DNA from 2 places in the Streptomyces sp. NPDC006309 genome. Region 1 is predicted to be linked to the other one. Evidence: riboswitches for the same ligand, from Rfam matches in the RefSeq annotation. Region 1 holds a riboswitch; the other holds the start of a gene.

Region 1 (5,639 bases):
CTGTCCGGCGGCTATGTCCCGGTCGGGGCCACCCTCGGCAAGGAGTGGATCTTCAGGAAGGTCTACTCGTCCATGGACCGCGTCCTGGTGCACTCGGCGAGCTTCGGGTCCAACGCCCAGGCGATGGCGGCCGGCCTGGCCGTGCTGTCGGTGATGGAGAACGAACAGATCGTCGCCGGGGTGCGCAGGACGGGTGAGCTGCTGAAGTCCCGGCTGGCCGCGCTCATCGACAGGTACGAGCTGCTCGCCGACGTCCGCGGCCGGGGCCTGATGATCGGCATCGAGTTCGGCCGGCCGTCCTCGCTGGCGCTGCGCAGCCGCTGGACGGTGCTCCAGGCGGCACGCAAGGGACTGTTCGCCCAGATGGTCGTCGTCCCGCTGCTGCAACGGCACCGGATCCTCACCCAGGTGTCCGGCGACCACCTGGAAGTGATCAAGCTCATCCCGCCACTGATCATCGACGAGGAAGACGTGGACCGGTTCGTGGACGCCTTCACCGCGGTGATGGACGACGCGCACACCGGCAGCGGCCTGCTGTGGGACTTCGGCAAGACCCTGATCAAACAGGCGGTGGCAAACCGCTGACCACGGGTCTGCCGGGGCGGGCGCCTCTTCGAGCGCGTTCGCCTCCAGCCCCGACCGTCACCGGTTATGCAGCACCATTTGCCTCTGAGGCAAGAGAATTGCCGCTCGGGCAAAAATCGGGCTGAATGGAGGCATGAACGCCTCAGACGTCCCGCCGCCGACGGGGCCGGGTGAGGGTCTGCCCGCCGTCGCGCCCCAGCTGCGCGCCCTGCGCCGGCGTGCGGGGCTGACCCTGGAGGCCACGGCGCATGCCGCGGGGCTCTCGCCGGCCCACCTGTCCCGCCTGGAGACCGGGCACCGCCAGCCCTCGCTGCCGATGCTCCTCGCGCTCGCCCGTATCTACGGTACGACCGTCTCCGAACTGCTCGGTGAGACGGCCGCTGACCGGGACGCGATCGTACGGGCCGCCGACATGGAACCCACGCGTGCGGGCGGATGGACGTATGTGCAGGCCGGGGCGCCCGGCCGCGGTATGCAGGCCCTGCGGGTGCGCGTGCCCCACGGCTCGCAGGGCGACATCGTGCGCGTCCACCCCGGTGAGGAGTGGCTGTACGTCCTCAGGGGGCGGCTGCGGCTGCGGCTCGGGGACACCGCGCATCTGCTCGCCGCCGGCGACAGCGCGCACTTCGACTCCCTCACCCCGCACCGCCTCGCCGCCGAGGACCAGGACGGCGTCGAGCTGCTGTTCGTCCACACCCTGTTGCAGAGTCCCACGGCCACGCTGTGCCTGGGGCCGCTGACCGGAGAGCTGCCATGAGTGACTTCGAGACCAAGCTCCCCCGTTCCCTGTGGATCCGGCTCGTCATCTACATCGCCCTCGGGCATGTCCTGGCCGCGTTCCTGTACCTGCTGTTCACGGTGGGCGCCAAGTCGTGACCCGCCGGGCGCCCACGGCCGGGCCGGCGTCCCCGGTCAGTCCAGCAGGCGCTCGCGGAGCCGTTCGCGGGTCTCGGGGGCAAGGCCCAGGCCCTGGCGCAGGTAGGTGTCGACCTCACCCCAGGTCTCCTCGATGCTCTCGAAGGCCGCTTCCAGGTACTCGGCGCGGGCGTCGAAGAGCGGGTTGAGCAGTTCCATGACCTCGGGGGTGTACGCGGAGTCGGCGCTGCCGCTGCGGCGGACCTTGTAGCGGCGGTGCCTGGCGTTGGACTCCAGGTAGTCCGCGACGATGGCGTCCCGCTCCACCCCCAGGGCGAGAAGCGTCACCGCTATGGAGATGCCCGCGCGGTCCTTGCCGGCCGCACAGTGCATCAGCGCGGGCACGCTGTCGTCGGCGAGCGCGTGCAGCACCCGGGAGTGCTCGGCGGTGCGCTCCCGGACGATCTTCCGGTAGGAGGCGATCATCCGGGCCGCCCCCTTGCCGTCGTCGAGGATCGCACGCAGCTGGTCGAGGTCGCCCTCCCGGACCATCGTCCAGAACTCGGCGCCGTCCGCCGGGTCGCTCAGCGGCAGGTTCACGTTCCGCACGCCGGGCAGCTCGACATCGGGGCCCTCCAGCCGCTGGTCGGCCGAGTTGCGGAAGTCGAAGACCGTGTGCAGGCCCAGGGAGGCGAGGAACGCCGCGTCGTCCTCGGTCGCGTGCGCCAGATGCCCGCTGCGGAACAGCACGCCGTGGCGCACCCGCCGTCCGTCCGTGGTCGGCAGCCCGCCCACGTCACGGAAATTGCGCACTCCGGCCAGCTCCGGCTCGGTCGACGGCACCTGCTGCGTCACGGGGGCTCCTCCCGGTCGGCCCCGCCGGCGCGGCTCACCGGCGGGCACTTCGACGACCATACGACATCGATTTCCCCGGGCGACGAGTCGTCCACAGGCATTGTCACGCGGTCCGGCGCCCTGGATGATGTTGGTGTCTGAGCGTCGTTGTCGGTACCTGTGAGGTCTCGATGGCGGGCATCGCCGAAGACGGCCGTACGTGGTTCCTGTCCGGCCCCGGCAGTTGCGCCCTGCATCTCACCGGCGCCGGCGAACTCACCCGGTGGACCCCGCGGGAGCTGGCCGAGGCTCAAGGAGATCCGGCCGGTCGCGCAGCGCGGCGAGCTGTACCGGCTGCGGCCCCCGACGGGCGGCCTCGGGCGCGGTCCAGTACGTCCTGGGGGAGGAGGCGATGGTCCCTCGCCTGGCTCCAGGCGCAGCGCTAGGCGAACCGGCGCCGGCGGTCCGGCTGCGCGGACCCGACCCGGCGGCATCGTACGAATGCCGCGAAACGGGGACAATCCATCGCGGGGGCGGTGCTGCTGCACCACGGGTTGTGTACGGGACTCTAGGGAGACCTGGATGCGGCGGTTTTCCGGCTGCGTCACATCTGAGCCGCGTGCCCGTATTGGGAGTTTTCCTCCAACTCGGCGCGATTTGAGGTGGCGTGGGAAGTGTTCACGTGAGGAGCGTCATATCCGTGACCCTGCGTCGTACGTCATGTCCACGTAATACCGGTCACGGCAAGGGGATTTGGGGGACGGGAGAGGCGGAAACGCACGCAGGGTGACCATGAGTTCCCGTATCCGGTCACCCGAAACGCGAACAGCGGGAACCTGGTGCTTGTTTCCTCGCGTCCCCCTCGCTTACGTTCACCACCAATCCGGACGGAACGCCGAATCCTGCCGCCGCCCGGAACCCCACACACTTGACCCGCGTCCGGCAGGAGCGGGGGACCCACCAGGTAAAACCGCCTGTCCCGGTCTCCGCGACAGGCTTTGGGGTGCAGCCGTGCGGTGCACGGCCGGGCAGCTCCAGCCCGAACCCGACAGCTGACCTCGCAGGCGCCGGAGAGGAACCGCGCCATGTCCGCCAAGGGCAAGCACCGACGTCCCAAGCCCCAGCGTTTCTCCCGCTCCATCGCCGCCGCCGGAACCGGTGGCGCCGCGCTGGCACTCCCGCTGATCGGGGCCACCGGCGCGCACGCCGCGCAGACCGCCGCCCCCGTGCAGGCCGTGTCCGGCAAGACCGCGCAGTCCCTCCCGGACACGGCGGACAAGGCCGCCGCGCGGCCCGGCACGGATCTGCGCACCTACACGGTCCGCAGCGGCGACTACCTCTCGAAGATCGCCGACGAGCAGCGTGTCACCGGCGGCTGGCAGCGCCTCTACGACGACAACCGGCAGGCCGTCGGCGCCGATCCGTCGCTGATCCACCCGGGCCTGAAGCTCAGCCTCGGTGCGAAGGCCGCGCAGACCCGCACCGGGACCGCCGCCCCGCGGCACACCCCGGCGACCCCGGAGTCCACCCGGTCCGCCCGGACCCCGCAGTCCGCCCCGTCCTCCACGTCCACCGGTGTCTCCACGGGCTACACCCTCCCGGTGGCGGGCGCGGCCACCGGCACCGGCTATCACGTGCCGGGCGGCATGTGGTCCAGCGGCTACCACACCGGCGTCGACTTCGTCGTCCCGACCGGCACGTCCCTCAAGGCCGTCGCCGCGGGCACCGTCGTCTCCGCCGGCTGGGGCGGCGCGTACGGCAACCAGGTCGTCATCCGGCTGAACGACGGCTACTACGCCCAGTACGGCCACCTGTCCCAGCTCTCCGTCTCGGCCGGCCAGAGCGTCACCCCGGGCCAGCAGATAGGCCTGTCCGGCGCCACCGGCAACGTGACCGGCCCGCACCTGCACTTCGAGATCCGCACCACGCCGGACTACGGCTCCGACATCGACCCGGTCGGCTACCTCCGCCGGCACGGCCTCGCCGTGGGCTGACGCCCGGCCCCCGCACCGCCCGCCTGGCACGCCGTCGAAGGCCGGACCCCAACCCGGGGCCCGGCCTTCGGTGTTCCGGTTGCGCGGCGTTCAACGCGCCTGGCGACAGCCCTATTCCGGGGTTGGCGGATTCTTTAGGAGTGGCTCATCTCACCGTTAGTCAACCCCCGCCTACGGTCGCGTAGGTCACACCCGAAGGTGAATCATGATCCGACGTGGCAGACGATTCGAAGAATGACAACAGATCAGTGATCGGGTCGTACGTAGCGGTGGGGGACAGCTTCACCGAGGGCGTCGGCGACCCCGGCCCCGACGGGGCGTTCGTGGGCTGGGCCGACCGGTTCGCGGTCCTGCTCGCCGACCGGCGTCCCGAGGGCGACTTCCAGTACACCAATCTCGCCGTACGCGGCAAACTGCTGGACCAGGTCATGGCGGACCAGCTCCCCAGGGCCGTCGAACTGGCCCCGGACCTGGTCTCCTTCTGCGCGGGCGGCAACGACATCATCCGCCCGGGCACCGACCCCGACGAGGTGGCCGAGCGCTTCGAACGTGCCGTGGCCCGGCTCACCGAGACGGTCGGCACCGTGCTGGTGACGACCGGCTTCGACACCCGTGGCGTGCCCGTGCTCAAGCACCTGCGCGGCAAGATCGCCACGTACAACGGGCACGTCCGCGCCATCGCCGACCGGTACGGCTGCCCCGTGCTCGACCTGTGGTCCCTGAAGTCCGTGCAGGACCGCAGGGCCTGGGACCGCGACCGGCTGCACCTCTCGCCCGAGGGGCACACGCGCGTGGCCCTGCGGGCCGGGCAGGTCCTCGGCCTGGAGGTCCCGGCCGACCCGGAGCAGCCGTGGCCGCCGCTGCCGCCCCGGGGCACCCTGGAAATCCGCCGCGACGACGTGCACTGGGCCCGCGAGCACCTCGTCCCGTGGATCGGGCGCCGGCTGCGCGGGGAGTCCTCCGGCGACCACGTGACCGCCAAGGGCCTGCTGTCGCCGGACGACATCAGGATGCGGATCGCCACCGTGGCCTGACCTCATGGCCGGCCCACGCCCGGTACCGTCTGCCCCGCACACGCGGTGCGGGGCAGACGGTACCGGGCGTGGCGGCACGTTCGGCCTTGCCGCCCGCTGCTCACCGCCCACCGCCGCCCCGGGCACGAAGCCCGGCGCGTGCCCGGTGCGGGCTTGGGCGCATGCCGGTCCCGGGCTGCGGCGCGTGCCCGGTCCCGTGCTTCGGCGCCTGCGAGCTCCGGGGTTTGGGCGCCTGCCTGGTGCCGGTGCGGGCGCGTGCGCAGCCTGTCCGTCGGGGCGTGCCCGGTGCGGGTTTCGGTGCTTGCCCGGTCCTGCGCTTCGGTGCCTGTGCGCTCCC
Region 2 (5,639 bases), on a different contig from region 1:
GCGCGAGGAACTGCTCAGCCTGGCCCGCGGCTGGGGCGGGGAACCCGGCGTCATCCTCCAGGAGTACCTGCCGCGCGAGGACGCCGAGGACTGGATCGTGCACGCCTGCTTCGACCAGGACTCCAGCCCGCTCGCGCTGTTCACCGGTGTCAAGGTGCGCTCCTGGCCACCGCACGCCGGCATGACGACGAACGCGTACGTCGTCGACAACCCGGAACTCGCCGGGCTCGCCGCACGTTTCGTCAAGCAGATCGGCTTCAGCGGTGTCCTCGACCTCGACCTGCGCTTCGACCGGCGCGACGGACGGTACAAACTCCTCGACTTCAACCCGCGGGTGGGCGCCCAGTTCCGGCTCTTCGAGAACGAGTCGGGCGTGGACGTCGTACGCGCGCTGCACCTGCACCTGACCGGCCGCGCCGTCCCGCGGGGGGAACAGCGCGCCGGCCACCGCTACGTCGTGGAGAACATCGACCTGCCCGCCCTCCTCGCCTACCGCCGCAGCGGTTACACGACACCGCACGCGCCGGTGCGGGCGAGCGGGACGGAGCTGGCCTGGTTCGCGGGTGACGACCCGCTGCCGTTCCTCACGATGCTCGCCCGCTTCGTGCGCCCGGGCGCGAAGCACCTCTGTCAGCGGTGGCGGGCCCACCACCGCGGCAACGGCACCGCACGAAGCGGCGGGCCAGGCACGAAGTAGGCGAGGCGCGAAGCAGGCAACGCACGAAGCAGGCAACGCACGAAGCAGGCAACGCACGAAGCAGGCAAGGCCACGACGGTGTGGCGCACCACGTCCTGGGGAGGGACTTCGTGAATCGACCGGTTGCAGTCATCGGGGCGGGGCCGTTCGGCCTGTCCACCGCCGCGCATCTGCGGGCGCGCGGCATCCCCGTCCGCGTCTTCGGCGAGCCCATGGTCAGCTGGCGTGACCACATGCCCGAGGGCATGCTCCTGAAGTCGACGCCCGCAGCCTCGAACCTCGACTGCCCCCAGCCCGGCCACACCCTCGCCGACTACTGCGACGCGGCCGGCGTCCGCCGCCTGGTGAGCGACGAGGACATCATCCCGGTGGAGACGTTCACCGCCTACGGCGAGTGGTTCCAGCAGCGGCTGGTCCCCGGCCTGGAGCGGGTGCGTGTCGTCTCGGCCGACCGCGGCCCGGGCGGCGGCTTCGCGCTCGGGCTGGACTCCGGGGAGCTGTTCACCGCGCGTGCGGTCGTCGTCGCCACCGGCCTGGCGGGACTCGCCCACCTGCCGCCGGAGCTGGCGGGAGCGGCGCCCGGCGGGCCTTCCCCGTCCGGTCCCGTCTCGCACAGTTCCCAGCACCACGACCTCGGCCGGTTCGCCGGCCGGGAGCTGATCGTCATCGGCGCCGGCCAGTCCGCGCTGGAGACGGCGACGCTCGCCGCCGAGGCGGGTGCACGCGTGCGCGTGGTCGCGCGCGGACGCGGGAGGGTCGCCTTCGGCAGCCCGCCCTGGCAGCAGCCGGCGTTCCGGCCGCGGTCCCCGTTCGGCCGCGCCTGGTCGCTGTGGGCGCTCAGCCACCACCCGCACCCGTACCGCTTCCTGCCCGAGCCCACCCGCCACTACCTGGTCCGCCGGGTTCTCGGTCCGCTCGGCGCCTGGTGGCTGCGCGAGCGCTTCGAGAAGGGTGTGCGGGTGCGGGACGTCGAGCGGGTGGTGGGCGCCGAGGCCCCGGACGGCAGCCCCGTGGTCACCGTCCGCACCCACGCCGGACGGACCGAGCGGCTCACCGCCGACCACGTCATCGCCGCCACCGGCTACCGCGTCGACGTCGCGGCGATGGACTTCCTCGGCCCCGGACTGCGCTCCCGGCTCGCGGTGAGCCGCGGCACGCCGAGACTCGGCCCCGGTTACGTCTCCTCCGTGCCCGGCCTGTACTTCACCGGCCTGCCGGCGGCGTCCTCGTACGGCCCGGTGATGCGTTTCGTCTGCGGTACGGAGTTCGCCTCCCCGCGGCTGACGAGGCACCTGGCGGCGGCCCACGGGTGAGGCGTCCCGTCGGGGTCCGTCACCTGTTCCGCCTCCGTCCGGGCAGGCGGTGCCGGAGCCGCCGCGGACCACGGCCGAAGGGCCGCCGGGGACCACGGCCGAAGGGCCGGCAGGGACCGGCCGGAACCGGCCGGTCGGGGCCGGTCGGCATGTAAGTGCCCGGAGAACGAGGTGAGTCGGCTGGGTGCGGTGTCCGTATTCTCTGATCATGGCACCCACCCCCGCGTACGCCCTGATCGCCACCGACCTGGACGGGACGCTGCTGCGCGGCGACGACACCGTCTCCGACCGGTCGCTCGCCGCGCTCGCGCGGGTGGCGCGGGCCGGGGCCCGCCACCTCGTGGTGACGGGCCGCCCGGCCCCGCGGGTACGGCCGCTCCTGGCGCGCCTGGGCTGCACGGGGCTCGCGGTGTGCGGGCAGGGCGCGCAGCTCTACGACGCCGGGACCGGCCGCCTGCTGTGGTCGGTCCGGCTGGACCGGGAGCTGGCGGAGACCGCGCTCGGCAAGATCGAGGCGGAGGTGGGGCAGGTCTTCGCGGCGGTCGACCAGGACGGCGTGGACGGGCTCACGCTCATCGAGCCCGGCTACCGGATGCCGCATCCGACGCTGCCCGCGCTGCGGGTCGGCCGGCGGGACGACCTGTGGCGCGCGCCCATCAGCAAGGTGCTGCTGCGCCATGCCGAACTGTCGGACGACGAGCTGGCGGCCGTGGCGCGCGCGGTGGTGGGCTCCCTGGCGACGGTCACGATGTCCGGGCCGGGGACAGTGGAGCTCCAGCCGACCGGGGTGACCAAGGCGACGGGGCTCGCGCTGGCCGCGGAGCGGCTGGGGATCGGCGCCGGACGGGCCGTCGCCTTCGGTGACATGCCCAACGACATCCCGATGTTCGACTGGGCGGCCCACGGCGTCGCGATGGCCGACGCCCACGCCGAACTCAGGGCGGTCGCGGACGAGGTCACCTTGTCCAACGAGGACGACGGTGTCGCCGTCGTCCTCGAGAGACTGTTCCCGGCCGACTGACCGGGATGTCAGCAGCGCCGCCGCCGGTGCCGATCAGTACGCGCCGAACACGTTGTCGATCGAGCCGTACCGCGCGGCCGCGTAGTTGCAGGCGGCGGTGATGTTCGCGACCGGGTCGTAGATGTCGAACGACGTCCCGGCCACGTGGTAGGCGTTGAAGGTGGGGTCGATGACCTGGAGCAGGCCCTTGGACGGGATGCCCGCGGCCGCGTTGGAGTCCCACAGGTTGATGGCGGCCGGGTTGCCCGACGACTCGCGGATGATGTTGCGGTAGATGCCGTTGTAGGTGCCCGGGATGCCCTTCTGGGCCATGATCGCGAGCGACTCGCGGATCCAGCCGTCGAGGGTGTTCGGGTAGCCGGCGGGGGTGGTGGCGGCCGTCGTGGCGGTGGCCGGGGCCGCGGCGGCGCTGGTGGCGCCGATGAGCGGCAGGGCGAGGACGGCGGCGCCGGTGCCCACGGCGGCGAGGGCGCGGACGAGGCGGCTGTTGCGCGAACGGCGGTGCTGAACGGCGGCAGACATGGGGAAGTTCCTCTCCTACGCCTGCGAGGTGAGCTGTCGGGTTCGGGCGGGGAGGCGCCCGGCCGTGCCCTGGAGGAGGCACGGCTTCACCCCTAGCCGTTCCGGCGCGGCGTGTGCCGTTCCGGCCCGGCGGCTTACCTGGGTCCCCCGCTCCTGCCGTACGAATGAGTTCGTCGATGGGTGATGCGGGCGGCGGCAGGATTAGGCGTCCGCCCGACGGCCGGGAACGTATGCGAGAGCACATGTCGGGAACAAGTGCCGGATTCACACAACGCACTATTTGACCTTGATAGACGCCGTATGGGGTGCTTGATCCTTTGCGGCTGCCAAGCCTCAACTCACCCACGGGGCAAGGGTTCGGCAGGGTGGGGGAGCAGGGGCCGGCCGGAACGCCGCGTGACCCAATTCACGAAAAGGCAAAACACTTCAAAACAGACAAGAGGGAATCGGCGCATTCCCGCCCCGAGGTTCGACGGAAGGGGTGGAGGAGTCGCGGAACGACATATGAATTGCTGTTAAGTCAATAAATGTCCGTTCTTACCGCCTGATCACCCTCACGCCCGTTCTGATCCGATACCGCCCAGGCTGGACCGGTGGGCGCTATCGGTGATCGAAAGGGGACCGGATACGCTGAGTTGAGTGAGGGCAGCGACCTATCGACAAACCGTGTGATCGCCAGCAGACAGCAGCAGACAGGAGACCCCTCGTGACCGTCGTCGGGCCGTTCGGGCTGAGCGTGCGGGACCAGGCTCTGGAAGCCGATGTCCAGGCCGGATTGACGGCTGTCGAGGAAGGCTTGCTCGAGGCCACCAAGAGCGAGGTCCCGTTCATCACGGAGGCCGCGCAGCACCTCGTACGGGCCGGCGGGAAGCGGTTCAGGCCGCTGCTCGTGATGCTCGCGGCACAGTTCGGCGACCCCTACGCGCCGGGCATCGTCCCGTCCGCCGTGGTCGTGGAGCTGACCCATCTGGCCACGCTGTACCACGACGACGTCATGGACGAGGCGGCCGTGCGGCGCGGCGTGGCCAGCGCCAACACGCGCTGGGGCAACTCCGTCGCGGTCCTCACCGGTGACTTCCTCTTCGCCCGCGCCTCCCAGATCCTCGCCGACCTCGGCCCCGAGGCGGTCCGGGTGCAGGCCCTCGCGTTCGAACGGCTGGTCACCGGCCAGATCCTGGAGACCGCGGGTCCCTCGGACGGCCGCGATCCGGTCGAGCACTACCTGGACGTGCTCGGCGGCAAGACGGGCTCCCTCGTGGCGGTGGCGTGCCGGTTCGGCGCGATGATGTCCGGCGCCGACGAAAGGGTCGTCGACGTGCTCACCCAGTACGGCGAACGGCTCGGCGTCGCCTTCCAGCTCGCCGACGACGTCCTGGACATCGCCTCCGACTCCCACGAGTCCGGGAAAACCCCGGGCACCGACCTGCGCGAGGGCATCCCCACCCTCCCCGTGCTCCGGCTGCGCGAACGCGCCGCCCGGCTGCGCCGGTCCGAGGACCTCGCGCTGTGCGAGCTGCTGGACTCCGACCTCAGCGACGACGCCCGGCACGCCGAGGCGCTGACCGCGCTGCGCGCGCACCCCGCGCTGGAGCAGGCCCGCCGGGACACCGTGCGGTACGCGGAGGAGGCGCGGGCCGCGCTGGCGCCGCTGCGGGAGTGCGACGCCAAGGCGGCGCTGCTGGAGCTGTGCGACGCGGTGGTGCACCGCGCCGGCTGAACCGGCCGGACACATCTTCGGGCGGCGTCCTCCCGCACGACCCCTACGGGTCGGGGGAGACGCCGCCTCCGTATGTCATACCGCAGGCGTACACGGAGTTGGCCCCGAGGGCTGACGCTTCCGCGCGGCCGATTTGGTCAGATGGTCACTACGGAAATCACCACTCCTCACCGATTCGGGTGAGAATGGCGGCTCAGGTGGACCAGCGTGGGGACAGCCGCCGCCGACGACGGAGGTAAGGCACACATGGCACCGTACGCATCCGATGACGCAGTGGGCGCCGCGCACGACGAGGACCCGCGAACCGGCCGGCGCAAGGCCGCCCGGTACGCCGTCCCGGTCGCGGTGGTGGGGGTGGCCGCGGCCACG

What was found. Region 1 has a riboswitch for cyclic di-AMP ahead of ABZ117_RS13755 (peptidoglycan DD-metalloendopeptidase family protein). Riboswitches for the same ligand answer to the same signal wherever they lie in the genome.
Region 2: it holds a riboswitch for cyclic di-AMP, as region 1 does, so the genes downstream of both, ABZ117_RS25120 (transglycosylase SLT domain-containing protein) here and ABZ117_RS13755 (peptidoglycan DD-metalloendopeptidase family protein) in region 1, are expected to answer to the same signal.

What each region holds. Positions count from the first base shown of each region.
Region 1 is NZ_JBEXRO010000008.1:93,594-99,232, forward strand. It holds gene ABZ117_RS13730 (aspartate aminotransferase family protein) at 1-585, shown strand, start outside; gene ABZ117_RS13735 (XRE family transcriptional regulator) at 719-1,342, shown strand; gene ABZ117_RS13740 (DUF6126 family protein) at 1,339-1,461, shown strand; gene ABZ117_RS13745 (tyrosine-protein phosphatase) at 1,498-2,295, opposite strand; partial or broken gene ABZ117_RS13750 (GH36 C-terminal domain-containing protein) at 2,544-2,846, shown strand; cyclic di-AMP (ydaO/yuaA leader) riboswitch at 3,196-3,354, shown strand; gene ABZ117_RS13755 (peptidoglycan DD-metalloendopeptidase family protein) at 3,360-4,268, shown strand; gene ABZ117_RS13760 (SGNH/GDSL hydrolase family protein) at 4,517-5,302, shown strand.
Region 2 is NZ_JBEXRO010000021.1:112,942-118,580, forward strand. It holds gene ABZ117_RS25105 (ATP-grasp domain-containing protein) at 1-697, shown strand, start outside; gene ABZ117_RS25110 (FAD-dependent oxidoreductase) at 808-2,010, shown strand; gene ABZ117_RS25115 (HAD family hydrolase) at 2,219-3,031, shown strand; gene ABZ117_RS25120 (transglycosylase SLT domain-containing protein) at 3,065-3,553, opposite strand; cyclic di-AMP (ydaO/yuaA leader) riboswitch at 3,557-3,739, opposite strand; gene ABZ117_RS25125 (polyprenyl synthetase family protein) at 4,260-5,270, shown strand; gene ABZ117_RS25130 (DUF2092 domain-containing protein) at 5,517-5,639, shown strand, end outside.